Regions from separate parts of the Brevibacillus sp. FSL L8-0520 genome, predicted to be linked through region 1. Evidence: predicted binding sites of a transcription regulator. Region 1 holds the regulator's gene; each other region holds the start of a gene.
The links. Region 1 encodes LexA, which represses DNA repair genes until DNA is damaged. Its sites were predicted from a motif close to CGAACATATGTTCG; they were not measured.
Positions count from the first base shown of each region.

Region 2: a site for LexA is predicted at 8,441-8,454, ahead of NSQ24_RS06425 (ImmA/IrrE family metallo-endopeptidase). Genes of this name have one in related genera too.
Region 3: a site for LexA is predicted at 7,813-7,826, ahead of NSQ24_RS19780 (WYL domain-containing protein). Genes of this name have one in related genera too.

Region 1 is NZ_CP150171.1:3,035,989-3,046,525, reverse strand. It holds gene hflX (GTPase HflX) at 1-1,117, shown strand, start outside; gene NSQ24_RS15200 (methionine gamma-lyase family protein) at 1,125-2,405, shown strand; gene NSQ24_RS15195 (MerR family transcriptional regulator) at 2,565-2,975, shown strand; gene glnA (type I glutamate--ammonia ligase) at 3,007-4,341, shown strand; gene NSQ24_RS15185 (DUF4269 domain-containing protein) at 5,154-5,747, opposite strand; gene NSQ24_RS15180 (DUF456 family protein) at 5,955-6,440, shown strand; gene lexA (transcriptional repressor LexA) at 6,626-7,249, opposite strand; gene NSQ24_RS15170 (LysM peptidoglycan-binding domain-containing protein) at 7,406-7,762, shown strand; gene NSQ24_RS15165 (DUF896 domain-containing protein) at 7,843-8,040, shown strand; gene crcB (fluoride efflux transporter CrcB) at 8,133-8,501, shown strand; gene NSQ24_RS15155 (UvrD-helicase domain-containing protein) at 8,705-10,537, shown strand, end outside.
Region 2 is NZ_CP150171.1:1,227,477-1,238,013, forward strand. It holds gene NSQ24_RS06380 (D-glycerate dehydrogenase) at 1-900, opposite strand, end outside; gene NSQ24_RS06385 (bifunctional 4-hydroxy-2-oxoglutarate aldolase/2-dehydro-3-deoxy-phosphogluconate aldolase) at 917-1,555, opposite strand; gene NSQ24_RS06390 (sugar kinase) at 1,591-2,541, opposite strand; gene NSQ24_RS06395 (tripartite tricarboxylate transporter permease) at 2,563-4,056, opposite strand; gene NSQ24_RS06400 (tripartite tricarboxylate transporter TctB family protein) at 4,076-4,525, opposite strand; gene NSQ24_RS06405 (tripartite tricarboxylate transporter substrate binding protein) at 4,592-5,596, opposite strand; gene NSQ24_RS06410 (IclR family transcriptional regulator) at 5,734-6,528, opposite strand; gene NSQ24_RS06415 (alpha/beta fold hydrolase) at 6,686-7,438, shown strand; gene NSQ24_RS06420 (hypothetical protein) at 7,452-7,865, opposite strand; gene NSQ24_RS06425 (ImmA/IrrE family metallo-endopeptidase) at 7,897-8,418, opposite strand; gene NSQ24_RS06430 (IS1182 family transposase) at 8,897-10,357, shown strand; gene NSQ24_RS06435 (helix-turn-helix transcriptional regulator) at 10,474-10,537, opposite strand, start outside.
Region 3 is NZ_CP150171.1:3,965,871-3,976,407, reverse strand. It holds gene NSQ24_RS19820 (ABC transporter permease) at 1-182, shown strand, start outside; gene NSQ24_RS19815 (spermidine/putrescine ABC transporter substrate-binding protein) at 227-1,282, shown strand; gene NSQ24_RS19810 (alpha/beta hydrolase) at 1,472-2,296, shown strand; gene NSQ24_RS19805 (LysR family transcriptional regulator) at 2,371-3,261, opposite strand; gene dat (D-amino-acid transaminase) at 3,416-4,270, shown strand; gene NSQ24_RS19795 (dipeptidase) at 4,348-5,271, shown strand; gene NSQ24_RS19790 (P1 family peptidase) at 5,300-6,367, shown strand; gene NSQ24_RS19785 (serine hydrolase domain-containing protein) at 6,370-7,686, shown strand; gene NSQ24_RS19780 (WYL domain-containing protein) at 7,844-8,062, shown strand; gene NSQ24_RS19775 (VOC family protein) at 8,201-8,563, shown strand; gene NSQ24_RS19770 (hypothetical protein) at 8,711-8,941, shown strand; gene rsgA (ribosome small subunit-dependent GTPase A) at 9,212-10,282, shown strand; purine riboswitch at 10,475-10,537, shown strand, end outside.

The sequences.
Region 1 (10,537 bases):
GTATTTGGGAAGCGGAAAAATACAGGAAATCGCTCATCGTGCGGAAGAGCTGGACGTGGATGTCATCATTTTCAATGACGAGCTTTCACCCAGCCAAACGCGCAACCTCGATACCGCGTTTGACTGCAAGGTGATTGACCGGACGCAGTTGATTCTCGATATTTTTGCCGGGAGGGCGCACTCGCGGGAAGGGAAAATCCAGGTGGAGCTGGCACAGTACAATTACCTGCTGCCGCGCCTTGCCGGTCAAGGCAAGCAGCTTTCCCGCCTTGGCGGCGGTATCGGAACGCGCGGCCCTGGGGAAACCAAGCTGGAAAGCGACCGCAGGCACATCAGGCGGCGAATCAGCGAGCTGAAGCAGCAGCTGTCAGAGCTGGTTCGCACCCGTCAATTGCATCGGGAGCGCCGCAAAAAGAACAATGTGTTTCAAATCGCATTGGTCGGCTATACAAATGCGGGCAAATCGACGCTGTTGAACCAACTGACTTCGGCGGAAACGCTCCAAGAAGACAAGCTGTTCGCGACATTGGACCCGACTACCCGCCAGCTTACCTTGCCGAGCGGGCTTGAGGTGCTCCTGACTGATACGGTCGGTTTCATCCAGGATTTGCCGACTTCCCTTGTTGCTGCTTTTCGTTCTACGCTGGAAGGTGTGAAAGAAGCGGATCTGATCCTGCATGTGGTCGACGCGCATCATCCTGACCTGGAGATTCATATGGAGGTCGTATATCGCATTCTGCGGGAGCTGAAAGCAGATGACATCCCGCAGCTCGTTGTCTACAACAAAGCGGATTTGATTATGGAGGGAACATACCTGCCGAAGGTGGAAGACTCGATTTTGATCTCGGCAATTCGGCAGGAGGACCGCGCCGAATTGCTTAAGCGGATTGAAGGCTACGTCTACTCCTCGTTTGATCGCTATACCTTGATCGTCCCGGCAGAGCGCGGCGACATCCTGTCGCTTTTGCACAGGGAAGGGGTAGAGATGGAACAGGAATTTGACGAAGCGGATTCCTCCTATCGGATTTCTGTCAGAGTGAACAGAGATCATCCCATCTACGGAAGGATTGCTCCTTTTCTCCTGGAAAAACCAGAGACTGAAGAAGAGAGTTGGTAAGTAGCACATGTTTTCCTTATTTGCCCACGGGGAGCGTCTGCGCCCCATCGTAGAAGAAGTAGAACAAATGATCACAGGGCGGCATCAAGAGATCGCTGCCCTGGTCGACTATAATCAGTTGAAAGTGCTGCGTTCCTTTCAAAAGCATGAAGTGAATGAATTTCATTTTGCGCCCTCGACCGGGTATGGATACGATGATTCCGGTCGGGCGGCGCTGGAGTCGATTTATGCGGATGTGTTCGGTGGAGAGGATGCGCTTGTACGCCCTCATATCATTTCTGGGACACATGCGATCGCTATTTCTCTTTTTGGTTTGCTGCGCCCCGGTGACGACCTTCTTTACATTACCGGAAAGCCATACGATACGCTGGAGGAAGTGGTGGGCGTCCGCGGAGAGGGGCAAGGCTCGCTAAGGGAGTACGGCATCGGGTACCAGTATGTGCCGCTTGCTCCTACCGGAGAGATCGACTTTCCCGCAGTAGCGGCAGCCATCACTCCGAAAACAAAGGTAATCGGTATCCAGAGATCTCGCGGCTACGCAGACCGTCCGTCCTTTACGATTGCCAAGCTGAAAGAGATGATTCAGTTTGTCAAAGAGATCAATCCCGAACTGATCGTCTTCGTGGACAATTGCTATGGGGAATTCACGGAGGAGCTGGAGCCGCTCCAGGTCGGAGCAGACATCATGGCAGGCTCGCTGATCAAGAACCCCGGAGGCGGCTTGGTCAAAACCGGCGGCTATATCGTCGGCAAGAAGGAATTGGTCAAGAGAGCTTCCTACCGCATGGCGGCCCCCGGGATTGGAGCCGAAGGAGGGGCATCGCTGTACTCCCTGCTGGAAATGTTCCAAGGCTTCTTCCTCGCGCCGCACGTGGTAGGCGAGGCGTTGAAGGGCGCGGTCTTTTCCTCGGCTTTGCTTGAGCGCCTGGGCTTTCGGACGAACCCGCTATGGAACGATCCTCGTACGGATTTGATCCAGTCTGTCGAGTTTGGGAGTGCCGAACGGCTGATTGCTTTCTGTCAGGGAATCCAGAAGGCAGCGCCTGTCGATTCCCATGTTACGCCTTACCCCAGTGAGATGCCGGGCTATGCCGATCCGGTCATTATGGCGGCCGGGACGTTTATTCAGGGAGCCAGTATCGAGTTTTCTGCAGACGGACCGATTCGTCCCCCTTACCTCGGGTTTGTTCAGGGCGGACTTACGTACTCCCATGTGAAGGTGGGCATCCTGACAGCGCTTGACGGCCTGCTGGAAAAGGGCTTGCTCGATATTCCCGGAAGAGACTAGCAAAGATCAATCGGAGTTGTTTATGAGGCGATAAGCACAAACAGCGGCTTGTCGCTTTTTTATTACTTTTTTGTGTAATCTTTTCTGACATCCGTTGACAGAGTTGCTTTTGAATCATACAATAGCAAGCAAGGAATGATTTCAAAGGAGGGACAAGTCATGAGTGATGACCTTCGTCGAAACATGGCGCTGTTTCCCATTGGTATCGTCATGAAGCTGACTGATCTGACTGCGCGGCAGATCCGTTACTATGAGCAGAACGGACTGATACAGCCTGCACGTACAGAAGGAAAGCAGCGGCTTTTTTCTTTTAATGATGTCGACCGCTTGCTGGAAGTGAAGGCCTTGATTGAAAAAGGACTGAACATTGCCGGAATCAAACAGGTGCTTCAGCTGCAAGACCCTGTTCCGGAGCAGACGGAAATTACCGTCAGTTCGGAGGCCAAGCGGAAGGAACTTACCGAGCAAGAGCTTCATCAGCTCCTCAAACAACAAATATTTTTCAGCAACGCAAATCGCCCAAGCGAGCATGCGTTGATACGTGGAGAGCTTTCCCGCTTCTTCCACTGATACATGCATACGACTATAGGAGGAGAGAAACGTGAGCAAGTACACCAAAGAAGACATCTTTCGTTTGGCCAAAGAAGAGAATGTAAACTACATTCGCCTGCAGTTCACTGATCTGATGGGGATCATTAAAAACGTCGAGATTCCGATCTCCCAATTGCCCAAAGCTCTGGACAACAAGATGATGTTCGACGGTTCTTCGATCGAAGGCTTTGTCCGCATCGAGGAATCCGACATGTATCTGGTGCCGGATCTCGATACATGGGTCATTTTCCCGTGGGGGAATGAGCATGGAAATGTCGCTCGCCTGATCTGTGACATTTACAATCCAGATGGAACTCCGTTTGAAGGGGACCCTCGCTACATCCTGAAACGGGCGCTGAAAGAAGCCGAAGAGATGGGCTACACGAACTTCAACGTCGGACCGGAGCCGGAGTTCTTCCTGTTCAAGATGGATGACAAAGGCGAGCCGACCTTGGATTTGAACGACCAGGGCGGATACTTTGATTTCGCTCCGCTCGATCTGGGTGAAAACTGCCGCCGTGACATCGTTCTCACGCTGGAGAGAATGGGATTTGAGGTGGAAGCATCCCATCACGAAACTGCGCCTGGCCAACACGAAGTCGACTTCAAATACGCAGATGCCATCCAAGCTGCGGACCAGATTCTCACGTTTAAACTGGTGGTGAAAACGATCGCACGCAAGCACGGATTGCACGCAACGTTCATGCCCAAGCCGATGTATGGTGTCGCCGGCTCCGGCATGCACACCCACCAGTCTCTCTTCATCGGGGAGAAAAACGCATTTTTTGACGACAAGGATACCCTCGGCCTGAGCAAAACGGCGAAGCAATACTTGGCCGGTATTCTGAAGCACGCCCGCGGTTTTGCCGCCATCACCAATCCGCTGGTGAACTCCTACAAGCGCCTCGTACCGGGCTATGAAGCTCCTTGCTATGTAGCATGGTCGGCGAAAAACCGCTCTCCGCTTGTACGGATTCCGGCATCTCGCGGTATGAGCACCCGGATTGAGGTTCGCAACCCGGACCCTGCCGCCAACCCATATCTGGCTCTCGCCGTGATGCTGAAAGCAGGTCTTGACGGAATCAAGAACAAGCTTGAGCTGCCGCCGGCTGTCGATCGCAATATCTACATCATGAACGAGGCTGAGCGTGAAGCAGCGGGCATCGCCAGCTTGCCGGCTACCTTGAAGGACGCGATCGAATGCCTGAAGGCCGATCCGGTCATCTGCGAAGCGCTTGGCGAACACGCACTGATGCACTTCGTCGACGCGAAGGAAATCGAGTGGGATATGTTCCGCACCCGTGTAACGGAGTGGGAGCGCGAGCAGTATATGAATACGTATTAATATTTAGGGGAAAGAGTATTTGTATTTCTTTGGACCCTAAAAAGAAACAAAACTTGTTTAGTTTAATCTTAACTAGGTTTCAGCTTTATAAGTTAGATACGCCTTAAAGTAGATGGGAAACTTGCTTTCCTATTAACTTTAAGGCTTTTTTTATGAATTTATTTGACTAAAGTTGGATGGGATGCTGCTAATAAAGATAAACCCCCTTTACAATGCAAAATTTAGAACAAAATACCTAAAATATGTTTACAGATGTGTATATTAATGGTTAAATAAAAAATTATTAACATATTATTTGAGGGTTGGGTTTAATGAAATGCGGACTTAACCCAGCGTATGCACACTAACTCGGGTTTTTACAAAAATGATCATTTCTTTTCTGAAGTCCGTTTAAGAAATGATTATTGATAATAACGAGGTGATATTATTAAAAAAATTGCGATTTCCATTGTGTTGTCGACAATGATGATGATTTGGGTTTTTATTTTTATGATCTCAGATCTAATTCAACAATTGGATTTTGGGCCAAACAAAATTGTAATTACTGATTATCGAGTTCCAGGATTCTTTGAACCCGTTTGGCTTCCCATTTATGTTGGATTCGTGTACATTTTATATCAGTCTCTTAAAAAAAATCATGATTTGCCGTCTTCAACTGAAATCTAACCAATAAAAGGTAAAACGACAAATCTAGCAATCCAAAAAAGATGACTTCCGAAGTATCCAGAAGTCATCTTAATTTTATGCCCGCATAAGGACACACAAGTTGTCTGAGTTTACCATTATTCGTATTTCCGGTTTACGGCCGGCGTTTAGGTCGGTTTATTTGCCATCACTTGCTTAAGCTGTTCATTCGAATATCTTTCCAATTCAAGTAAAGCCTGATAAGGATCATCTCCGACAATCCCGTAATACAGAGCGAAAGCAGGCTCCGTTTTCAGCCCCCGTTCTTTCAAAGCCCGAATCTCTTTTGCTGCTTCTTGCCCAGACAGCTGGAGCAGCCGTGCTTCGATCATCATATGCCGGTAGGCGTTTTGCTCTGTGACAGGAATCGGTTGAGCAAAACACTCCAATTGAAAACCGCGATACCAAAAGGAAGCAGTCGCCGTAGGGATGTTGCGGATTTCTCGGCGGTCTTGTGTGAAATGGTCCAAATGCCCGTATTTTTCTTTCAACACATGGCCAAACCGATCCAGGTCGGCTGTCGTACAGATCAAATCAAGATCGCTGTCCTCAACATCAATATCGAGGGGGATCGTTCCGCACAGAACCGGTTGATACTCTTTGAGCCCATCAAAGATTCCCAAGCTGTCGAGGACTGCCCAGGCTTCCCGCTGCCGAGGGGTTCCTTTTTTCAGGTAGGAAGGGTCAAACCAATCTCGCTTCGTTTGAGAATGCATAGCCATTTTCTGTCCTTTCAGATTATCTTTCTTTTATTTGCAACTCTGCAGGGGAACAATGAGGGACGAGACCATCTATGTTCCGATTCGACGTTTGGCTTTACGACTCGCAGAAGAACCGAGTATATACAGGTTTCTGTCAAAATGTAGCGAGTCGATGGAAACGAAAACCGCACTTTATCGTATACCCTATACAGAAGGGAGTGTCAATGGATGGAGATCTTGTTGTGGATCGTGATAGCGGCCTTGTTTATCCTCAGTATTGCCGGAATCTTTTTGCCGGTCATTCCTGATACGATTTTATTGTGGGGCGGATTCTTGCTGTATCACTTTTTTATTGCTGATCCGGGTGCCGGACTTCCGGCCTCCTTCTGGTGGGGAATGGCGGTCTTAAGTGTTCTTCTCTACGGTGCGGATTTACTCACCAACATGTACTTTGTCAAGAAGTACGGGGGCTCCAAAGCGTCATCGTGGGCAGCTGCACTGGGGATTTTGCTCGGGGTGATTTTGTTCCCCCCATTTGGCATGCTGATCATGCCGTTCGTGCTGGTCGTTCTGGTGGAAATGCTGATCCAAAAGCAGCCGTTTGAACGGGCTGTTAAAGCGGGAGTGGGTTCGCTCATCGGTTTTTTGGGCAGTGTGGTCGTAAAAGTTGTTCTTCAGGTAGTGATGATCATCTGGTTCTTTGTCGCACTGTAAGTGGGATTCGTAGGAGAAGGACCGATCAAAGAATCGAAGGAAATGAAAAGAAGAGGCGTCCGCGAGGCAATCGCGAACGCCTTTTTTGCTGTCAGGGTGGAAAAGGAAAGCTTGTCGTAGTCGATTGCGTTTTTCAAAGAGTCCGCCATAAGGCATGGCTCATCCAAGCAACGAAATCTCTTATTCTAGTGAATCAAGCGGTACACGCCAATCACTTTCCCCAGAATCGTTACAGAATCCAGAATAATCGGCTCCAATGTCGCGTTTTCAGGCTGCAGCCGGAAATGGTTCTTTTCCTTGAAGAAACGCTTCACGGTTGCCTCGTCCTCTTCAGTCATGGCGACGACGATATCACCGTTATTGGCCACATTCTGCTGGCGAACGATCACGTAGTCTCCATCCAGGATGCCAGCCTCGATCATACTGTCTCCGGACACGCGCAGCATGTACACCTTGTCCGATGTCACGATGCTGTCAGGGAGTGGGAAGTAATCCTCCACCTGCTCGACAGCAGTGATCGGCTGACCCGCAGTCACCTTTCCGATCACCGGTACGCGTACAACAGATACGTCAAAGTCGTCTTGAAAGCGCTCCTCTTCTTTCAGCAGCTCAATCGCGCGGGGCTTGGTAGGATCGCGGCGGATGAGCCCCTTTTTTTCCAACCTGGCCAGATGGCCGTGAACAGTTGAACTGGATGCCAGACCGACAGCCTCCCCGATTTCACGGACAGATGGGGGATAACCCTTGTCCCTTACTTCTTTGCGGATGAAATCGATGATGGCTTGCTGTCTATTGGATAGCTTGGACATAGACCACACCTCTATCTTCTCGAACATGTTTTCTATATTATACCATGGGATCCTGCGTTCGACAAACATAAGTTCGTTTTTTTCTTGACATGAACAAGTGTTCGCATTATGATGAGAACAAGAAGATAGAACGTACGTTTGCAGGGGGATGAAATAATGAGTACAATGACTGTATCTAATCGCTTCGCCAAAGAAGAAAGAAAAACTGCTCGTTTTGGCATTACGCGTGGACAGGCCATTCTGTTTTTTGCCGCTTTCACTCTCTTTTTTTACACTTTGACAGAACTAGTGTTCGCTTCTGGGGATCATACGGTACAACAAGCTCAAATGATCCAACCAGTAAAGGAAATCGTCGTCCAACCGGGAGACAGCTTGTGGGAGCTGGCGGTCACCTACAAGAGTGACCCGAAAATGGATGTTCGCGATATGGTATATGCGATTCAAAAATTGAACAAGCTGGAAAGTGCCATTATTTATCCAGGCCAATCGATTCAAATTCCTGTCGGGAATTGACAAGCTGCAGCTTTCCCTTGCTTCGTTGCCGAGATGTGATATAATAGAGCGGCATTCATTGAAAGCGAGGGGAAACGGCTTTGGTATCAGACGCGGAAATCAAACGGATCAACGAGTTGGCCAAAAAATCTCGTGAAGCCGGGTTGACTGAAGAGGAAAAACAGGAACAGAAAAAACTGCGGCAAAAATACATTGATGCTGTGAAAATGTCGCTTCGCTCCAATCTCGAATCGATCCGCTACGTGGAAGACCTCGAGGATAACAACCCCAAACACTAAAACGCACCATTTGACATAAAAAGAAGACATCCATGCTTTTTGCCTGGATGTCTTTTTGTTCCATACAAAAAAGGAGAGAAGGGGGGATTGCCATGATGGCATGGCTGGCTGTTGCCGTAGGAGGAGCCGTCGGTTCATTGCTACGCTATGGTCTCGGTCTCGCAATGAACCAACCCGGATTGCCGGCGGGGACATGGCTGGCCAATGTCTCCGGTTCTTTTCTCATCGGACTGCTCTATGCGTGGGGAAAGGAAAAAGGATTGATGTCTTTGGAGATGTACCTTCTGTTTACAACCGGGCTGATGGGGGGATTTACTACGTTCTCTACCTTTTCGCTTGAGGTGGTAAGCTTCATCGGAGATGGGCAGATCGGCAGAGGGCTGTTCTATGCAGGCGCCAGTGTTTTGGCCGGCCTTCTTGCTTGCGGTTCAGGGATCTGGATCGGCAGACAAGTGTGGTAAACAGGCAAGATATAGCGGGATAAGACGGGCAGGCGTCAACGAGAACAAAAGAGAGCCAATCCGGAAGCAACATCAAATCAAAGAAGAGGGCATTGGAAGGCTACGAGGAAACAAAGAAGAGCCCGTGCCCGGAAACCATGTGGAAATAAAACCGGACTTCTCCTTGCGATGCTGAACCTGACAATTTGGAAAGGAGGATATAAATGACTGTACAGCACCCGGACTACGAGCATGAACAGAAGAGACTCGATGAAACACGCTCTATTATCCAAAAGGAAGTGGACACTCTTCGGAAAGAGGTTAAAGAGATTACGGACGATTATGTGAAACAGGTCGTCAACTACAAAAAAGGAAAAGAGCTTCGCTACCTTGAGGACCAAGGACTGGAAAAGCCGTATTTTGGACGAGTGGACTTCCTGAAAGACGAGACATACGAGTTGGACAGCGTATACATAGGAAAGAGGGGCATCGTTCGGAGCGACACATTCGATTCAATTGTCGTTGACTGGCGTGCTCCCATTGCCAGTTTATATTACAGCGGCGAGAGCAAGGATGCGTACTTCCGCAGCGGCAGGGAGATTGTGCGAGGCGAAGTCCGCCTGAAGCGAAATTTTGCCATTGAGGACGGGAAGATTACAGGGATATACGATGGAGCGCTCAAAGAGACGATTCATCGCGAAGTTGGCCATCCGGATGAATTTTTGCAGGAAGGGTACATCGATGAGTTCCTGGCAGCCAACCTGAATCAGACGAACGACAGCAGATTGAAGGATATCGTAGCGACGATCCAGTCGGAGCAGAATGACATTATTCGAGCAGACAAGGATCGCCCGGTTGTCGTTCAAGGGGTGGCCGGAAGCGGCAAGACGACGATTGCGCTGCACCGGCTCTCCTATTTGATCTACAATTATCAGGACTCGATGATGTCAAAGAGGTTTATGGTTTTTGCACCAAACCGGTTGTTCCTTACGTACATTTCAGAGGTTCTTCCCGAATTGGGAGTGGATGACGTTCAGCAGGCGACATTCCTGGATTGGGCTTCCAAGCTGGTCAAGTCCATCCTTCCAAAAGGCTGGCGGATTCTGGACCCGCACAAGCCCCTTCAGTTGTTCTTTGAACAAGGACAGAGCGATGCCGAGCGTCGGACGGTGCTGCATCGTCTTCGGTTCAAGGGCTCGCTCGCTTTCCGGGATGTACTCCAGCAATATTTGCTGTTTGTAGCGGAAAACAGGGTAGCCTACAAAAAATTAAGCTTTGTCTACAACAGAACCAAACATGTTTTTACGATTCCGGGTGAGACCATCCGTCAGCTTTTTGCCGAACAATATGCCCATCTGCCATATCGTCGGCGAATGGAAGCCGTTCGAAAGCACGTTAAGCAGGACATCAATAAACAGTTGTTCGCCCATCTGCGAGAGAAGCGAATTGATCTGGATAAGCAAGCGTTGGCTAAATATGAGAAAATGATTGATCAGCTTCTGGACAAATACTTTTCCATTTTTCCTGAACTGGATGTCTTCTCGTCGTACCGCGAAATGTTGACCGACACAGCTTTATTGAAAGAGCTGACAAAAGGGGAAGTCAATGGCGAGGATATCGAGGATATTTGCCGGTCGTCTGCAGAGATATTCGAAGCGGAGCGGATCGAGCCAGAAGACGTTGCGCCGCTGATCTATCTGCGGCATCTGATCGAAGGATTGGAGCAGGCCGACCACTTTGACCACAGTGTCGTTGATGAAGCACAGGATCTCAGTGCGTTGGAAATTGCGGTGATCGGGCTTGTGACAAAGAGACATTCTTTGACGGTAGTGGGAGATATCGCGCAGGGCATCCATGCATACAGGGGATTGCAATCGTGGGAAGAACTGTTGGAGGGAGTTTTTCAGCAGCCGCGGGGGGTTTACTACACACTCGCGCAGAGCTACCGTTCCACAATCGAAATTATGAAATGTGCCAACGAGGTACTGCGAAAGATAAACCTGCCGGAGACGATTATGGCCAAACCGGTATTGCGGCATGGGGAAAAGCCTTTGTTG
Region 2 (10,537 bases), 1.8 Mb from region 1:
GAGCGCCATCTTCTCCCGGGTTTCCCTCGTGGCGCTGCCAATATGAGGGAGTGTGACCACGTGGGGCAAGGAAAGCAGCGGATTGTCTTTTGGCGTTGGCTCCATCTGGAAGACGTCCAGGCCGGCTCCGCCTATCCGGCGCTCCGTCAGAGAACGGATCAAGGCCTGTTCATCGACGACACGTCCCCGGGAGGTATTGATCAAAATGGCGTCGCTTTTCATCAGAGCCAGCTCGCGTTCTCCGATGAGGCCCTCTGTTTCCGGGGTCAATGGCGTCATCACCACCACGTAGTCGGACCGGGACAACAGATCGTCAAGCGAGGTGAACTGTACCCCCAGAGCTTTTTCCGCTTCCGGCTTGCGGGAGCGGTTGAAGTACAGAATGTTCATGTCAAAGCCTTTGGCTCGCCGGGCGACAGCTTCTCCGATCCTGCCCATCCCGACGATCCCGATGGTCGCGCCGTGCACGTCTTTTCCGAGCATCAGACTGGGGAGCCATTCATTCCATTGGCCGTTTTTCACAAACCGGTCAGCCTCCGGTACACGTCTGGCAGCCGCCATCAGCAGGGCAAAGGTCAGATCGGCGGTTGTCTCGGTCAAGACGTCCGGGGTATTCGTCGCGAGGATGCCGCGGGCTGTCAATGCGGGAAGGTCCAGATTGTCGTAACCGACCGCGATATTGCTGACGACCCGTAGACGGGGAGCCTTTTCCAGGACGGAGGCATTGATTTTGTGCCGGGAGTAGATCATCAACCCGTCGGCCCGCTGCAGACCGGCTGCAAACGATGCGTCGTCCAGCTTTTCCTCGATGTCGCGATAATCCACTTCGCAGCGCTCGCGTAGCAGGGCAAGCGCTGATTCAGCGATGCGGTGAGGGACAAAAACAAGCGGTTTTGTCATCTGTTTCGACTCCTCTCTAGGATCGCGCTGCCTTGACGATCTCGACGAATTGGCGCGCTGTTTGGGTCAGACTGTTCAGATACGCCTCGTCCACCGCTCCCTTGAAGCTGACGAGAGAGCTTCCTACGCCAACGGCGACCGCGCCGGCCTTGATATAGGAGGCTGCATTGGAGAGATCGACGCCTCCGGTCGGCATCAGCGGAATGTGCGGAAGCGGACCGTGCACGTCTTTCAAGTAGCCGGGGCCAAATACGTTGGCCGGAAATACTTTGATCACGTCTGCGCCGTGCTCATACGCCGTCAAAATCTCGGTCGGTGTCAGGGCGCCGGGAATGCTCACGACACCGTAGCGCTTGGCCATCTGGATCGTTTGCGGATTCACGGTCGGGGAAAAGATGAACTGGGCCCCGGCCATGATGGCGGCGCGGGCTGTTTCCGGGTCCAACACTGTTCCCGCACCGATAACCAGCTTGTCTCCGTACTCGCTGGCAACCTGTTCGATCAAAGAGAGCACTTTCGGCGTTTCCACCGTAATCTCCAGTGTAGTCACGCCCCCTTCGTAGAGCGCTTTTGCCACCGCCATGATCTTTTCCGGCTTGGCCCCGCGAATCACGGCTACCACACCACTGTCGAGGATTTTCTCTAGTTTGGTCATCTCATATTCTCCTTCCCATTATCGAAAACGAGCTTTTACCGCATCACTTCTTCGCCGGGCGATTCCACGAACCGTTTCAAATCGGAGCGTTCCGGCAGGCCTTCGACATCGCCGTTCACCATCGTGACGATGGCACCGACAGCATTGGCCCGTTTGACCGCTTCGGGAAGCGGAAGGCCATCCAGCAGACCGGAGACAAACCCGGCCGCGAATCCGTCACCGGCACCGACAGGGTCAACCATCTGCTCGACATGAAAGCCGGGAATGTGCAGGTTTTCCTCTGGCGTAAAGTAGTGGGCTCCTTTTTCGCCCAGCTTCAAAACGACAATTTTGGCACCAAGGCTGAGGAATCGCTCTCCCAGTTTGACAGGATCGGTTTCTCCAAAGAGAAACGTCCCTTCGGACAGTCCGGGCAAAATAATGTCGGACTGGGCGGCGATGGCAAGCAGCGTTTCGCGGGCCTGTTCTTCCGTCCACAGCTTTTTCCGCAGGTTCGGGTCGAAGACGACAGTCAATCCGCTTGCTTTTGCCATGCGAATCGCTTCAAATACCATCTCGCGGCACGATTCGCTCAGCGCAGGCGTGATCCCCGACACGAACAAATAGCGGGCTTGCGCGAGATAGGCTTCGTCGAGGTCGGCAGCGGTCATCCGGCTGGCAGCGGAGCCCTTGCGGTAGTAGTACACGTTGACATCGCTGGCGTTGCGGATTTCCTTGAAATAAAGGCCGGTAGGCGCATCGGGATCAAGGCGGACGCAGCTCGTGTCCACTCCTTCTCCCCGGACAAACGAGAGCATCGCTTTGCCCAGCTCATCGTTGCCTACCCTGCTGATCCAGCCGACAGAATGGCCGAGGCGGGCAAGCCCAATGGCAAAATTGGTTTCCGAGCCTCCAAATTTTCTCGTATAGGTGTGCGCATAGCGCATCAGTCCAGTGCTCTCCGGAGTAAACAGTACCATCGTTTCTCCAAAAGTGACTACGTCCATCATGATTTCCTCCAGGCTGCGTTATTGATGAGCGCGTTTTCTCTGCTGCCAAATGGCTTTTACGATCGGAGTGAGCAGGGTAATGACCGACAGCAGCAAAAGAATGAGCGGAATGGGCCGCGTATAAAAAATATCGTAGCTGCCGCTGGAAAGCGCTAGCGCTCTGCGGAACTGGCTTTCTGCCATCGGGCCGAGAATCAGAGCCAGCACGATCGGCGAAGCCGGGAAGTCGTGTTTTTGCATAAAGAAGCCGATCACACCCGCTACCGCCATGATCAACACATCAAAGAAGCTGTTGTTGATCGCATATGATCCGACAATGCATAGAACCAGGATGACTGGGGTCAAAATCTCTTTCGGAATTTGCACAACCTTGGCAAAGTAGCGAGCCGTGAACAATCCGAGCAAGCACATGACCACGTAGCAGATGATCATCCCGATAAACAGGGTGTAGACGAGGTCGCCGTTGTTTTTAAACAGAAGCGGACCTGGCTGCAGTCCCTGGACCATCAGAGCGCCGAGCATGACAGCAGTAACGGCATCTCCGGGAATTCCCAGTGTCAAAAGCGGCACCAGAGCGCCGCCGGTACATGCATTGGCACCTGATTCGCATGCGGCAACGCCAGCCATCCTGCTTTTGTCCGTAGGCTCTTTGTCTTTGTTGAACCGTTTCGTTTCGTTGTACGCCACGAAGGCTGCGATATCGGCGCCCGCTCCCGGAATAATTCCGATAAAGGTTCCAAGCCCGGTCGAACGGAGGATCGTCGGGATAATGCCGCGGAATTCGCCCCAGCTCGGTACGATTTTTTCGATTTTCACTTTGACCTTTTCTTTTACATTCATGTCAGAGAGCGACTTGAACGCCTCCGAGGCGGCGAATAGGCCGATCATGATCGGAATGAACGGGACGCCGTTCAAAAGCTGTTCGCTGCCGCCGGTGAAACGCGGGAAGCCGAGGATCGGATCAAGTCCGACCGTGGCGAGCAAAAGCCCGACCAGACCGGCAATCAGTCCTTTGACCAGCGATTTGCCGGAAATGCTGGCAATGATGCTAAGACCGAATACAGCCAGAGCAAAGGTCTCCGGTGCGCTGAATTCGAGAGCGATCGTAGCCAGAACAGGGGAGAGAAACATCAGGATGATGATGCTGATCGTGCCTCCGATAGAGGAGGAGAGAGTCGCGGCACCGAGTGCTTTTCCCGCCATCCCTTTTTGTGCCAGGGCATAGCCGTCCAAAGCGGTAGCCGCGGCTGCGGGAGTTCCTGGTGTTTTCAACAAAATCGCTGTAATCGAGCCGCCGTAGACGCCGCCGAAATATACGCCGGACAGCAGCAAAAGACCTGCGACAGGCTCCATTCCAAACGTCATCGGCAAGATCAGTGCGACTCCCATGGTGGCGGTGAGTCCGGGAAGAGCCCCTACCACGATCCCGATAATGACGCCGACGACAGCCATCAGCAGGGCAAAGGGGTCAGTCAGGATGTTCGTTAACCCGTTTACAAATAGATCAAACATGCGGTTCCCTCCTTATTCTCTACTCGAACAAGACGCCTGCAGGAAGGGGAACCTGCAGCACTGTTTCAAAGATGAGGTAGATAAACAGCGTAACCAGGACGGCTACGAGAATCGACGCAAACGGCTTCCGATAGCCGAACAGCCACATGAAACCGAGCAAAAACACTGGTGTCGCCAGATGGAAACCGCCGAGGTAGACGAGTGCCAAAAATACGAACATACAGACAAAACCAAGAATGGTCCGTCTCCAGGACGTAGGAGGCCCGGCTTCTTCGGCCGCCTGTCCGGGACGGAATGCGGCTGCGATCAGCACCAGCGACATCAGGATCAGGCCGCCGGCGATCAGGCGGGGAAAGAATCCGGGGCCGACATCTGTATCGCCGACCGACGGAAATTGCCCCGACGTGATCCAGACCGCTACGGACAAAAGAATGAGAGCAATACCGACAAACAGATCAGTCTTCTTCACGAGCTACCCTCCCTAAAACGGAGGACACGGGGAGTGCACTACAGCATCGCCCGTGTCCAGCGCTTCTTACTTTTTCAACCCCAGATCGGAGACGAGTTTCGTAAACAGCTCACTGTCTTTTTTCACAGCTTCTGAAAAGGCTGCATCGTCAGCATAGGATACGCCCAGGTTCATTTTTTCCAGTACATCTGTAAACGCCTTGTCTTCCGTTACTTTTTTCGCGGCGTCTTTCAATACGGTGACGACGTTGTCCGGTGTATCTTTCGGAACCGCGATTCCTCTCCATGTACCGATGGACAGATCGATTCCTTTTTCTTTCATCGTCGGTACGTCTTTGAACTTCGGCAGGCGCTCGTCAGCCATGACGGCCAGCATTTTCAGCTTGCCCGCTTCCACCTGTGCAGCTACTTCTGCCGGGCTGACGGAAACAGCTTCGATGTGCCCGCCGAGCAGAGCTGTCACAGCAGGATTGGCCCCGTCAAAAGGAATGTGGTTGAATTTGGTATCAATTTTCTGTTCCAGCGCGGTTGCAGCCAGATGCCAGATCGCGCCTGTACCGGAGTTTCCGATACGCACCTTGCCCGGGTTTTCCTTGGCGTAGGCGACAAATTCCTCGATCGTGTTCCAAGGAGCGTCTGCACTGACCGTAATGGCTGCCGGGTCCGCATTCAGGCGGGCAACCGGTTTGAAGTCATCCGGCTTGAAGGTGGCCAAACCGAGTGGAGGAAGCGTTGTCATTTCCACTGTGACCAGCGTCAGCTTGTAGCCGTCCGGCTTTGCCTTGGCTCCCTCGCTCATGCCTACGGCACCGCCGCCGCCTGTCTTGTTCACGACGCCGATGGATTGGGGCAGAACTTTGTTCGCAGAGTCCGCAAATGCCCGGGCGACTGCATCGGTTCCGCCGCCGGCTGCGTAAGGAACGATCAGTTCGATTTGCTTTTTCGGATACGCTTCTGCCTCTCCTGCTGCTTGATCGCCAGAGGGAGCAGAGGAGTTGCCAGAACCGCATCCGACGAGAGATGCGATAAGAGCGGTAGCGGCGAGACCAGAGAAAATGCTTTTCAATTTCATGATGTCATCCTCCAATAATTAAGGAATGTGTTCATAGTGTTCCTTTGAAAGCAGTACATGGGCAGTGCGTAGACAATTTGTTTATAAGTCATTTGTTCCTTAATGCGGAACATTGTTCCTAAATACTGTGAAAAAAATTACCCTCGGAATCCAAGGTGTTTGGAAATTTCACGAGCGTAAAAGACGACGCGATCCATGCAAAACTTCACTTTCTCTTCATCCATGCGCATCGTTGGGCCGGATACGCTGAGACCGGCGACGGACTCGCCATTGTGGTTGAGAATGGGAGCTGCGACACAGTATATGCCGGGCTCATGCTCTTCTTTGTCAAGCGAGTAGCCTTTTTCTCGGATTTCCTGGAGATTCGCGAACAGATCATCGATCGTGGTGATCGTGTTTTCGGTAAACTTCTTCAGACCCTTCTGCTCGACGATTTTTCTGACGTCACTCTCCGGAATATGGGCAATGATCGCTTTTCCGACACCCGTGCAATGAACGGGGGCACGTTTGCCGATCAGCGAATACATGCGGATGGTGTAAGGGCTTTCAATTTTTTCAATATAGACCACTTCTCCATCCTCCAGCACGACCAAATGGGAGGTTTCGCCCGTTTCCTGCACCAGCCGGCTCATGATCGGGTTGGCAATTTTTCGTATTTCCAATGATTGTGATACGATCGACCCCAGTTCAATCAGCTTCAGACCGAGAAGATAACGCTCGCTAAGCGGGTCTTGTCTGACGAATCCCTGGTTTTTCAGGGAAGAGAGCAAGCGGTGTACAGTGCTTTTCGCGAGTTCCATCCGGTTGGATAATTCAGTAATACCCAAGCCGTCCACATTTTCCTTGAGCAGGTTTAAAATGTGCAAAGCTCGATCGACGGATTGAACCGAAGAGGTATCTCTTGGAGTCTTGATCTTTCTCCACCTCCTGATTGTTCCACAATGAGGAACAGTGTTCCTATTTCGTATTCTCTGAATTCATTATAAAAATAGTCGAATCTCATTGTCAATAAAAATCGAGAAAACGATTTCAATGAAAGTGCATACTACTGATAGGAAAAATGAGTCAATGCGAGAGGGGGGAACAGTGATGAGGAAAAACTTTATCCGCTACTTGATCTATGTATTTGTGGCCGTGGCTGTGCTGGTAGCGATTGCCGCCTGGTATCTCGATCCGTATCAGCCGGATGATGCCGCGATGCAGGCTATGCGTGACGGGGATGGCGTCAACGTAACTGAACGAGGGGGGCTGATCGTCTTTGAAGGCGGTGAAAATATTCCTCCCGGGATCATCCTGTATCCGGGCGGATTGGTCGGTCCGGAGAGCTATGCGCCTCTTGCCAGGCTGATGGCTATGTCCGGCCATCGGACCGTTATTGTGAAAATGCCGCTGAATCTTGCCTTTACCGGGGTTGACCGTGCGAATGATGTGCTGCTGGCTTATCCGGAGGAACCGTTCGTGATCGGCGGGCATTCACTCGGCGGGACGATGGCCTCACGGTATGCAGCCAGTCATCCCGAGCGTGTCTTGGGGACTTTTTTTCTGGCATCGTATCCCGATCAAAAAGGGAGCTTGAAGGAAAAAACCATTCCGGTGCTGTCTCTGATCGGATCAAGAGACGGTGTGGTGAACAGCTCGGCCTATGAAATGGCCCGTCAGTATCTCCCTGACAATACGGTCTACTTGAAGATTCCCGGGGGCAATCATGCTCAATTCGGAAGCTATGGGGCCCAAAAAGGAGACCAGCCCGCCGCAATTCCCCCGGGAGACCAGTGGCAGCAGACCGCCGCTGTGCTGAAGGAATGGATGAAATCGACGGTCGCCGGATTGGATCGAAAATGAAATGACAGCCGTCTCATTGCCTGTCGATTCCGCGGTGTATCGCCGGCTCAGAGATGATCCCGGAAACCACCCCTGTAATGCGTATGTTTTCGGAGGGCAGGATCAGAGGCGGAAGATCGTTCGTGCAGGTAAAAACGCATTCTACCGGATTGACTTCTTTGGCAATACGAACGATATACTGTCCCTCTTGACGTACGAGGACGGGCCTGCCTGTGATCGGTTCCATGGAAAAATCAGAGATGAGCAGGGCATCTCCGCTGGAAATGCCGAGTCCGGCAAGACCGTCGTCCTGCATCAGCAAGGCAAAGCGGGCTACATGATAGCTCGCTGCGGCAATCCAGGGCATCAAGGAAAGCTCTTCGTCATCCAAAGACAAGTCAAAAAAGCGGGAGCTGTAAGCGTCTCCGGCCAAAAATACTTTTTTCATTCCGAACTCCTTTTTCCTTTTTATCGGTTTATTACCAATTGATGGGGTGGCCTTTTGCGTAAAGCCTGCCCAGCAAGCGGTCGAATCTTTTTTGGGCCAGGGCGAGAGGAACGCGAAAGATTCGGGCCAGCAAAAAGGGAGCCTCATAGCGGTTGCAGTTTTCCAGCAGTGGCACAAACATCGGAAACGGCATGAGCAGATGCTCGGCAAAGTGATTCGCTTGCGCTTCCTGCCAATGGATCATCGATGTGCTCCCTATCGGCTGGATTCCTTCATGCAGCAGCAGATGTCCAAGCTCATGGGCGATTTTTTCCCGTCTCGAAGGCAGAGGGAGGCGCTCGTCTACAGCGATCACGTAGCGGTTGGGCAGATAGGGATGCGGATGCGCCCGACTGCGTCCGGTGATGTTCCACAGCTCGATCCCGTACGCTGCACAAAGCTCGGTCAGGTGAATCTCTTCCGGCTGCTTGATGTCATGAAGCTCCAATAAATCATAGACGCGCGATTCTAGCCAGGTCTGCGGCTCGAAGACGTCGGAGACTAGTGAGAACATGAGTGACGACCTCCTTGATTAGGGAACGTTTGTTCGTTTTTGTGGCGGAAAGAATGCCCCTGTTAAGAGAGAGTCCTGCAAAAGTCCACCTAATATCTGTAAACCGTAACCCTAGTGCCCTTAGGTACTGGGGTTTTAAGTATCGAGAATGTAGCTGTAGTGGGGAGAAGCATGTTTCCGATCTGCGCTCCGGTCTACGTCCTGCAAGGATGTGAAACTGTCCGCTCCACAGCGATCCCGGGGGAAGCGCAAAACGGCGCGCAGCTCCGGGGTTTACTCATAGATTGCGCTTCTGTTTCCCCGGGCTCGCTGTTCCGCTTGGCTGGACTCCGCCAGTCGCTCCGCCTGGAAACATGCTTCTCCTCCGAAACAGTAGGTTTTCAACAGGCTGAAACCCAATGCCCCTTCGACACTGGGTTTGTTGTACAATGAAAAGAAAACGAAAGAGTTGGAACCATTGCTACAGCCCTCTAAACAAATCACGGCATCCTTCCATGCCGAATTATATAAACTAATTCCCGCGGATCACCCTTTACGTAAAATCAATGAAATCGTAGATTTCACATTCATTCATGAGTTGGTTCGTTCCTCTTATTGTGAGCATTACGGAAGACCTGCTAACGAACCCGAACTCCTGTTTCGTCTATTGTTTTTACAAGTTCTCTACAATCTTTCGGATGAACGCATCATTCAGGAAACGCAGGTAAACCTCGCTTATAAGTGGTTTTTAGGTTTAAATCCAGAAGATCCCCTTCCTGACCCCTCTCAATTATCCCGCTTTCGTAATCATCGGTTAGGGGCCGGAGCCGTGGATGAGGTGCTTAAATCAGTTGTACGTCAGTGCATCGAAAAAGGACTTGTGAAGTCAAAGACGATCATCATGGATTCCACCCATACACTGGCAGCTTCACAAAAACAAAAGCCGCTTGAAGTACTGCGGGATGCGGCGAAGCGCTTATTCCGTGTTGTGGTGAAAAAGCATCCAAAACTCGAAAAGAAACTCCCACGGTTACCGGAGTTGAAGAAAGATCAAGAGGATGCTGAGAAGATCATGCTTCACTACTTGGCGGAACTTGGAGAGACTGTCGAGACTTTGTTACCCGATCATGAGGGTTCCATCTCGGAGAAGGTCAAGATCGCCAAGGCCATCGTGGAAGACGAACGTCTCCTCGCCAATAAAGGTATTATGTCGGCCATTGATCCAGATGCACGCTTTGGATGGAAGAGTAATACGAAATCCTTTTTTGGCTACAAAGAGCATATTGCCATGACCGAAGAAGAAATCATTACGGCTGTGGAGGTCACCGGAGGAAGTACGGATGACGGAAAACAATTCAAACAACTTTTGAACCAATCGCTTGACGTAGGAATAGAAGTACAAGAAGTGATTGCTGACACCGCATATTCGGGTAAAGATAACTTGGACGAGATGAAAGCCAAGAAGATTCAACCCGTCGTCCCACTAAACCCAATCGTACATAACGGAGGGCTAAGGCAAGAAGGTTTTGAGTACAACAAGGATGCAGACTTTGTTATTTGTCCGGCAGGACAACATAGTATCCGAAAGGCTGTCCAAGGAAGCAAGAGTGGCAAAAGTCGTTCTCTCGTTTTCTACTTCGATACGGAGAAATGTAAGACATGCCCACTTAGGGAAGGCTGTTTCAAACCAGGAGCGAAGAGCAAGACCTACTCCATCCGGATCGTGGCGGAAACCTACAAGGCGCAAATCGAGTTTGAAAACAGCGATACGTTCAAAGAACGTATTCGTCGCAGATCGATTATTGAGCACAAAAATGCTGAATTAAAAAGGTATCATGGGATGACCAAGGCCAAGTACCGTGGTCTCTTTCGTATGCGAATACAGGCAATACTTACGACTTTCGTCGTAAATGTAAAACGGATGATAAAATTGGCAGAAAAAATGCAGCCCGCCTCTTAAAGGAGAATGGGCTGCATTTTTCGTTAAAGTCCTTTTTTGTAAAAAATAGTGTGGGTTACCCGATCCGCAAACCTCAAAAGAGGTATTTTGCAGGCCTCTCTTAAGAGGGGCTATTTTTATTTTTCTCTTTTTATTTTTTCCGTAATCGCATACAGGGATGGAGTGCGGGATTCTTTCACC
Region 3 (10,537 bases), 930 kb from region 1:
TCTCGTTTTTCGTAGCGGGTCCCAATTCGACGACCTTGCCGCTGTACATCTACGGACTGGTCAAACGCGGTGTATCTCCTGAGGTAAACGCCCTGTCGACGCTGCTGATCGTCTTTACTGTACTGCTCGTTGTTGCGGCTGAGTTGTTCCGCCGCAAAGATTCCAAGTCGCTCACTTTTTAAGTGGACATACACCCAAACAAAAGACTGGAGGTTGAAAAAGAAAGATGAAAAAGTGGAAATCCCTGATGATTGGCGCCGTGGCCGCCGCTCTTGCCGTTACTGCCGCAGGCTGTTCTTCTTCTTCTACCGAAGAGGAGCAGGTGCTGAATATCTACAGCTGGGCAGACAACTTCAATCCTGACGTGATCAAGGACTTTGAACAGAAGTACAACGTCAAGGTAAACTACGATATTTACGGCAGCAACGAAGAAATGCTGGCGAAAATCCAGGCGGGCGCATCCGGCTACGACCTGATCCAGCCGTCGGATTACATGGTAGCCACCATGATCAAGCTGGGGCTTCTGGAAGAACTGAACAAAGAAAATATCCCGAACGAAAAAAATATTGTTTCTACCTTCCAAACGCCGCCGTTCGACCCGGGCAACAAGCATTCGCTCGTCTACACCTGGGGAATTACGGGAATCGCGTACAACAAAAAGTACGTGAAAGGCGAGATCACCAGCTGGCAGGACCTGTGGAATCCGGAGTACAAAGGCCGTGTCATCATGCTCAACGACCCGCGTGAGGTCATGGGCGTCGGGCTGATCAAAAACGGGTTTTCCAACAGCACCAAGGACAAGGGCGAGCTGGAAAAAGCATTTGCAGACCTAAAAACGCTTTTGCCGAGCGTAGTCGCTTTTGACACGGACAACATCAAGCAAAAAATGATCGCAGAGGAAGCGTGGATCGGTACAGTCTGGTCCGGCGACGCAGCGATCATCAACGGCGAGAACCCGGATGTCGAATACGTCGTGCCGAAAGAGGGCGCAACGATCTGGGCAGACACCCTGGCAATTCCGAAAGGCGCCAAGCACAAGGAGCTGGCGGAGAAGTTCATCAACTACCTGATGGACCCGGAAGTAAGCGTGAAAAACTACGAGTGGATCGGCTACAGCAATCCGAACGAAAAGGCCTATCCGCTGCACAGCGAAGAATACCGCGCAAACAAGATGATCTTCCTGGATAAAGAGGACATGGCTCGCGCAGAGTGGCTCGTTGACGTAGGGGATACCCTCCAGGAGTACGACCGCTACTGGACAGAGATGAAGAGCGGCCGCTAAGAGACGAGTGGCTTCGTTGTACAGGATGGGACATAAGGTTTGACAACAGCAGCAGCCGAGCAGAAAATTTGTTTTCTGCTCAGGCTGCTTTTTTCGTTGCGCGATAAAATTGTGAAAAATATATGTTCCTTCGATATTTTCTGGATATTTAACGGCATCTGTGAGATAGTGAAAGGGAGGTGACAAAAAATGGGAAAAACTTCAGGGAGAGCAGCGGGGTTTATAGAAGCAAACGGCACGTCTTTTTACTATGAAGCGTGTGGCGAAGGAGAGCCTCTTCTATTGATTCACGGTCTCAATTTGGACACGCGGATGTGGGCCGAGCAGCTTTCCGCCTTTTCCGAGCGGTATCGGGTCATCAGCTTTGACCTGCGAGGGATGGGACAGACACCGAATGCAGAAGAGCCGTTTACCCTCTACGATGATGCCAGAGCAGTGCTGCAAGGACTCGGGATAGCCGCGGCTCGCGTTGTCGGCCACTCCTTTGGCAGTGTAGTCGCACAGGAGCTTGTCCTGGCCTACCCGGAGATGGTGAAAAGCCTTGTGCTCGTATCTCCGACCTTGACAGGGTATCCGCGGTCTGAGCGAAGGATGCAGGATTTTGCCCGCTTTGTCGAAATCTATGAAACAGGTACAAAGGGAGAGACCGTAGAAATGTCGGCCCGGATGTGGTTTGACGGGCCAGGACAAGCAGCACGGGATGAAAGCCAGCAGGCGAGAGCAAAGTACCTCCAAATGACAGCGCACGCTTACGATCTGCCGCAGCTGAAAAACCCGCCGCTCTGGCTTGCGCCTCCTCCGATTGAGCGACTTGAAGAGATCGCTGTGCCTACGCTGGTGATCGCTGGGCAGAAAGATTACGAAGACTTCCAAAAGATGGCGGAGGAGCTTGAAGCGCGGATTCCAAACGCTGAAAAAATCCTTCTTCCAGACTCGGCCCATCTCCCGCCAATGGATCAAGCCCCTGTATTTAACCGGATTGTCCTGTCGTTTTTGGAACAGGCACGACAGTAATGAGCTGTTTCAATCGGCCCATCTGCAGCGTTTTGCAGGCGGACAAGCATGCAGTCAGGCAGTCAAGCATGCCGTCATCCTTTGGTCCGGTTGGCAATCAAAAAGTCAATAAATGTCTTTGTAATTCCGTTTATCGTCGCGTCTTTGTGGTAAATCAGCTCAAAATTCCGATTGATATGCGGCAGGCTCAGCACTTCCACTTCCTTTAAGTCAGCCGCTGCTACTTCCTCCTGAATCGAGAAACGCGGCAAGAAGGCGATTCCCAGTCTCTGCTTCACCATGCGTTTGACCACTTCGATATTGTCCGCTTCCATCACAACATTGTTCTCTAGCTGATAATGGCTGAACGCTCCATTGACCAGCGTCCAGTCCAGAGATCCCCTGTTAAACAAAATCAGCTTTTCTCGCGACACGTCCTCAAGCGTAACTTGTGTTTTGTTTTGAAACGGGTGATCCGGATAGACAGCCAGCACCATTTCGTCAGGCATGAGCTGGACCCGCTTGATTTGGGGATGATTCACTGCTCGCGCGATCCCGAACGACACCTCATGGCGCAGCACCATCTCCAGGACTTGATGGGAGTGACCCGTGAAAATTGTCAGCTTGATCTTGGGGTAGAGCTGCGTAAATTTTTCCACCAGCTCTGGCAAAATGTAAAAAGCGGCCACGAATACAGCGGAGATGACCAGCTCGCCTTCCAGACGGCCGAATGAACGCTGGATCGCCATCTGCCCGTCCTGCAGCGATTGCAGTACGCTCTTGGCGTATGGGAGAAAAACATCCCCCTCCCGCGTGAGAAAAACGGTATTGCCGGAACGCTGGAACAACTTGCAGCCCAGTGTGTTCTCCAGCGCTTTGATCCGCATGCTGACGGTCGGCTGTGACAAGTACAAAAGATCGGCTGTTTTGCTGAAGCTGCCGGTTAGTGCGACAAAAATAAAAGCTTCGATTTGCTCCGCATTCATGTTGAACCCCTCATTGAAAATGTTAATAACGCATATGGCATTATTCTATTGGATTCGTGCGAAAAAATACATTACTTTGAAAGGGAGGATGGCTGCTTGCCGCAAGCGGCCAGGGAAACACCGTTACTTATCTAACTGAAGGAGGATAATTGAGATGAGCGTAGCTTATTTTAACGGTACATTTGTTGATTCAAACGATCCGGTGGTTCCAATAGATGAGAGAGGACATCAATTTGGCGATGGCGTCTACGAGCTTATAAGGATCTATAATAGCAAGCCGTTTATGCTGGAAGAGCATCTCGACCGGCTGTATATGAGTGCAAAAGCGATCGCATTGCCGTTTGACCAGGAGCGCGAGAGCTTCAAGGAGATCATCTTTCAGTTGATCGAGCGAAGCGGTCTGGACAATTTGGATGTCTATATGCAAATTACAAGAGGCATGGCTCCGCGCAATCACCTCTTCCCGGATGCGCCTGTTTCAATTTCGATGACAGCCAAGCCTTTTCGCAGCATCCCGCCAGAGCTGAGGGAGAAGGGAGCAAAGGCAATCCTGCATCCAGACGAACGCTGGATGAATTGCTATATCAAATCGCTCAACCTTTTGCCGAATATTTTGGCGAAGCAGGAGGCGCACAAGGCAGGCTGCCTGGAGGCGATCCTCCATCGGGATGGAAAGCTGACCGAAGGAACCAGCACCAATGTATATGTCATCAAGGATTCCCGTATCCAGACCACGCCGCTGTCCCGCCATATTCTCGCAGGGATTACGCGAATGGCTGTTCAGAAAATCGCTATGGAGGCCGCAATACCCTTTGAGGAGAAGCACGTGGACATCGAGGAGCTGTACGAGGCAGATGAAGTGTTCATCACCAGTACAACCAACGAGGTGATGCCAATCGTCCAGGTTGGCGACAAGCTTATTGGAGATGGACAGCCAGGGCCGATGACCCGGTTGCTCCAGCGGCACTTCCAGGAATTGACGACGACAACGGTGTCTGCTGACGCATAACGATCTAAACGAAGCACTCCGGATGGTCGATTTGTTGAAAGAGCCTGATATACCTGCTCGGAAAGGAACGATAAGCGATGAACATCGTAGATTTTCACTGTGATGCCCTTTATAAAATGTGGAAAAGCAAGGAACCTCTTTCATTCAGGGATTCTGCTGAGCTGCACACCAATCTGGAGCGTTTGAAGCAAGGGAGGGTAAAGCTTCAATGCTTTGCCCTCTACGTGCCGCCGCAATTGAAATCCGAGCAGCAATTTCAAGCAGTGCTGGACCAGATCGACTACTTTTACGAGGAGGTCCTGAAGCAGCCCGAGATGAAGCACGTCAAGGAATGGGCCGACCTCGACACTCTGGGGGACGGCGAGATCGGGGCGATGCTGACGCTGGAGGGCGTGGATGCGATCGGCAATGATTTGAAAAAGCTTCGCATCCTGTTCCAACTCGGCGTGCGTTCTGTCGGGCTGACCTGGAATTTTGCCAACCTGGCCGCCGATGGCGCATTGGAAAAGCGAAATGCCGGCTTGACAGCGTTCGGTAAGGAAATCGTCCGCTTAAACAACGAGCACAAGGTGCTGACCGACGTTTCCCATCTGTGCGAGCAGAGCTTTTGGGATGTCATGGAGCTGGCGGACTATCCGATCGCCAGCCACTCCAACGCCAGGGCGATTTGCGACCATCCGCGCAACCTGTACGATGAGCAGGCCAAAGCGATGTTTGACAAGGGCGGGATGATCCATATCGTCTACTATCCGCATTTTGTCAAGAAGGGCGGGCAGGCGACGATCGATGACCTGATCCGCCATATCGACCACTTTTGTTCGCTGGGCGGTGTCCGCCAGATCGGCCTTGGCTCCGACTTTGACGGGATTGAAAGCTTTGTGGAGGGGCTGGAGCATGCAGGGATGATTGACAACCTGCTCAACGAACTATTGAAGCGTTATTCAGAAAGCGAAGTGCGGGGCTTTGCCAGCGAAAACTTCCTGCAGCGGCGCCCGCGTTAACGAAGAGCAGACAGAGGGGCTTTTGGATATGAATCGGAAAAAAATTCGCGATCGCGGCATCGTCATCGGGAAGCTGCCGACCGGCAGGAAAAATTGCTTGACGGATGTGGAGGGCGTCCTGGTAGGACATGTGACGCTTGATTATTCGCTGGAATCGGGCGAAGGGGAGTACGTCTGTACAGGAGTGACAGCGATCCTTCCGCACAGCGGCAGCCTCTTTCGCGAAAAGGTGACAGCAGCAAGCTATGTGTTCAACGGCTTCGGGAAGACGACCGGACTGGTTCAGGTAAACGAGCTGGGGGTACTGGAGTCGCCGATCATGCTGACCAATACGTTTTCCGTACCGGCTGTCACCCAGGGGACGCTCAGCTACATGCTGGAGCAAAACAGCGAAATCGGCGATACCACGGGGACGGTCAACATCGTCGTGGGAGAATGCAACGACGGCCATCTCAATTCGATCAGGGCGTGTGCAGTAAAGCCGGAGCATGCGATCGAAGCGATCAGACGGGCGTCGGCGGAGCCAGCGGAGGAAGGGGCCGTCGGCGCTGGAAAAGGAATGGTCTGCTTTGGACACAAAGGCGGGATCGGAACCTCCTCGCGGCTTATCCGGACGCAAGAGGGGGAGTACACGGTAGGCGTACTCGTGCTGAGCAACTTCGGCAAGCCCGAAGACTTCCAGTCTGAGCGGTACGAGTGGCTCCGTTCGTCAGGGGTCCGCCCGCTGGACAACCCGCCGGACGGATCGATCATCATCGTGCTGGGCACGGACGCGCCGCTCAGCGACCGCCAACTGCTCCGCGTGGCCAAGCGGACGGGCATCGGACTGGGCCGGACGGGCAGCCATTACAGTCACGGCAGCGGCGACATTTGCATCGCCTTTTCAACAGCGCATAAAATCCCCCATGCAGCGGAGCAGATAACGGAAGCGAGGACCCAGCTTCGCGAGGACCACCCGGTAATGAATCAACTGTTCGCCGCAGCCAGTGAAGCGACGGAGGAAGCGATCCTCAATTCTCTTTCTCAGGCCGTCACGACGACAGGGAGAGGCGGCCGGACGATTTATGCGCATCCATTCGCCGAACAGGGGGAATAGCCGTGAGTGCAGGCCAGTGGCCGCTTTTTGAGGAGTATATGTCCCGCAAAATGGAAGAGGAGAGAATCGCAGGGGCGGCGGTTGCCGTCTCCCGGCATGGAGAGCTGCTGTTTCAAAAAGGCTTCGGCGTGCGCGATCTGGAAACGAAGGAACCGGTCACGCCGGATACGGTATTTGGCATCGCATCCGTGACGAAGTCCTTTACGGCGATGGCGGTCATGCAGCTGGCAGAGGAAGGGAAGCTGTCCATCGAAGATCCGGTCAACGCTTATTTGCCGGAATTTTCTCTGGCATCGCTAGAGGACACCTCCAGCGTCTGCATTCATCATTTGCTGAGCCACACGACCGGCCTCGCGCCGATTCGCCGCAGAGAGGAATTGTGCAGGCTGTCGGACCATCTGGAGTACCTGGCCGGGGAGCCGCACGAGCTGCTGGGCAGACCGGGCGAGTATTTCAGCTACTGCAACGACACTTTTTTGCTGCTGGGGCTGATTGTCGAGAGAGTGACAGGGCGCCTGTTCCGCAGGCATGTGACCAGCAGGCTGCTTGACCCTTTGGAGATGAACCGCTCCACCTTTAGCCTGGAAGAGGTGAAACGGCTGTCCGACGTATCGGTTCCTTATGTCAAGGATTCGGACGGCAATGGCCTGAAGAGGGCGGACTGGCCCCTGCTGGGCAATTATGAGGTAGGGGGAGGCATCCGCTCCAATGTCCGGGATTTGCTCAAATACGGTCAGCTTTACATAAACGGCGGATATTGCCAGGGGGAAAACATCGTCAGCGAGGCTTCGCTCAGACGGATGTGGCACCCGGTCCACAAGATCGGCAGAAACACGTACTACGGGTACGCGCTGAAGTCGACTCTAGGCCGGGAAGGAATGACGCTTGTCGAGCACGGGGGCTCGCAGCCGGGCGTTTCGTCCCACTTCGGCTTTGTGCCCGAAGAGGGAATTGTCGCGGTCGTCTTGACCAATGTCGCGGATGTGCCCGTCCGGGATTTGTGGCTCGCTGCTGTCCGCAACGCCCTGGGCCTTCCGTTGGAGCAGCAGGAGAAAGAGCCGGAATACGAGGCATCTGTCGAGGAGCTGGAGCGCTTTGTGGGCACCTATGCCTGCGCGGAAGGCAGCAGCGTACGTATAACCTTTGCAGGCGGAATGCTGCAAGCGGAAATGGCCGGCGAACAGTTCGCGCTTCGGGCGAGTGACAGCCGTACGCTGGTCATCCGGAAGCACGAGATGCCGCTTCCGTTTTTCTGGAAAGAGGGAGAAAAAGCATGGGCTGTTCTCCTTGGTTCTCGGATGTTGACGAGAAAGAAATAGCGGTTCGCATGGGCTTGTTCGCATGCGGAAACAAGACCTCTTTGGAGGGCGAATGCAGGCACGAATGCTCTGTAGTCCGCTCTTTGAAGGGGTTTCTTGCTTTTATCAGGCGTGTTCGTTATAATGGGAACAAATGTTCTTGTGTGGTGGTGACATCATGAGAAGCGAATTGGAGCGATATTGCCAGCGGCAGCAGACGGTCGAGCTGATCTACTTGAGCCGCTCCGGCGAGACGACCAAGCGAGCTGTAAATATTATTGCGGTAAACGGAGACCGGATAAAGGCGTACTGCTATACCCGCCGCGCATACCGGGTGTTTTGTCTGGCCAACATCCTGGCAGTTGCACCTCGCGACGATCAGGCAGCGGGCATGTGAGGAGGCCTGTCTGTTTATTCTGGGGAACCTATGCGTAGGCACGGTCATCCGTGTGCAGAATGTATGGTATATGGTATGGTAAATACGGCTACATTCATCTTTGCGACTACATTCATTTACTACAGGAGGCACATCGTTATGATTAAAAAAATTGCTACAGTGGCTGTTTACGTGGCGGATCAGGCGAAGGCTCGCGAGTTTTGGACCGAGAAGGTGGGGTTTGTCGTACATCGAGACGAGCCGATGACCCCCAATGCCTCGTGGCTGGAAGTCGGTCCAGAGGGAGCCGAGTCGCATCTCGTCATCTATCCCAAAGCGATGATGCCCGGATCTGAGCAGATGAAGGCCTCGATCGTATTCGAATGCGAAGACATCGACAAAGCCTATCAGGAAATGAGCCAAAGGGGCGTAATCTTTTTGGAGGAGCCAAAGAAAATGGCCTGGGGCAGCTTCGCCCGGTTCAAGGATGCGGATGGAAACGAATTTCTCTTGAAAGGCTGATACCACTGTTGCTCTATCGTTCTGTGACTTGCGGCAGCATGGCGGGTGCGGGCATTGCGTAAACCAGCATTGCGTGAACCAGAACTGCAACTCGTGCTATACTGTTAGGACAGGTAGAAAATAACAGAACGGAAGGAGAGCGATGGAGTGGAGATCTTTATTGGCGTACTTGTCGCATTTGTGCTGCTCATCGGATTTATGTCGCTAGCCTTTAAGAAAGAAGGACCTGGAAGACGTCATGCCTCCGGAGGAGACTCAGGCGGAGCCACGTCGTTTTACAATGACAACGACAGAACCCGCGATTCCGACAGCTCCTGGGGAGACGGAGGGGCCAGCGACAGCGGCGGGGGAGATGGCGGCGGCGGTGGCGGAGATTAGGCCAGTGAAAAAATTTCTGGCTGCCGATGGAAGCTGTCAGGCATCCGTGTTACAATGATTGGGAAATCATGACGTACGGATCGGGGAACCGGTCTGAAAGGAGAGATGTTTTATGGTATGCATGATGATTGTCGAGAAGAGCATTGCAGCAAGGGTCACAGGAAAGATCCTCCTTTCAGTCGGGCAGTAACCGTTCTTTAAGTGAGGATTTCCTGTGGCCGGTTTTGGAAAGACATCCAAATCAAAACCGAATGCAGGAGGAATCCGCACGTGAACCAATATCTAAAGTCTTTGGGCTGGAACGATTTTTTTGCCGGCCATGTTTCCCCTTTTATCGAGCAGGGATTTGAAGTAGGGCGTATCGCTCTTGAACATAAAAGGCTGTATCGGATTTTGACCGAACACGGCGAGCTGTTGGGCGAGGTTTCCGGAAAGCTTCGCTATGAAGCCGCTGGCCGAGAAGACTACCCCGCTGTGGGCGACTGGGTAGTGATCAGCGCCCGGCCTCATGAACAAAAGGCCACGATTCACGCGATTCTGCCGCGCAAAAGCAAGTTTTCCCGAAAGGCTGCCGGCGAAGGCGTCGAAGAACAGATCGTCGCTACCAACGTGGATACCGTTTTTCTCGTGAACGCTCTAAACAACGACTACAATTTGCGCCGCTTGGAACGCTATCTGATTTTGGCTTGGGAAAGCGGAGCCAGTCCCGTGATTGTACTGAGCAAATCCGATCTGTGCGACGACCTGGAAAACAAGATCGCCGAGGTAGAGTCAGTGGCAGTCGGAGTGCCGGTCCATGCGATCAGCTCGGAGCAGGGAGAGGGGCTCGATGCCTTGGCACCGTATTTGGGAGAGGGGAAGACAGTCGCTCTTCTCGGCTCTTCAGGTGTGGGGAAATCCACCTTGATCAACCGCCTGTCCGGAAGGAATGTCCAGCTCGTCAAAGAAGTACGCGAGGGAGATGACCGCGGGCGGCATACGACGACCCATCGCGAGCTGTTTCAGCTGCCTGGCGGCGGCCTGATGATCGATACGCCGGGGATGCGCGAGCTGCAGCTCTGGGAGGGAGACGAAGGCTTTCGCGATGCCTTCGACGACATCGAGACGCTGGCCGCCCAGTGCCGCTTCAGCGATTGCCTCCACGCCAAGGAGCCCGGCTGTGCGATTCGGCTGGCGATCGAAGAAGGCACACTGGATCGTTCCCGTTTTGACAGCTACCGAAAATTGCAGCGAGAGCTGGCCCATCAGGCGCGCAAAGAGGATGCCAGGATGCGGGCAGCCGAAAAAGACAAATGGAAAAAGATCAACATGGCTCTCCGGCAAACGAAGCCAAAGCGGTAGCCGTCTGCCGCGTCTGCAATCACAATCGGATCGGTGCCTTTTACACACCGGATCACATTGGCCCCCTTTGCAAGGCAAGGGGGTTTTTTCTATGTATGGCCGTTTCATTTTCAGCACGGGCTCGTGCTTTTCCTGAATTCCAAAAAATACGCTTGCCCCTTTCATAGCGGATATGATAGATTTGTCAGTATCAATTGAACATAGCTGATGACTCGTATAATTTTGGGAATTGGCCCATGAGTTTCTACCGGGTGA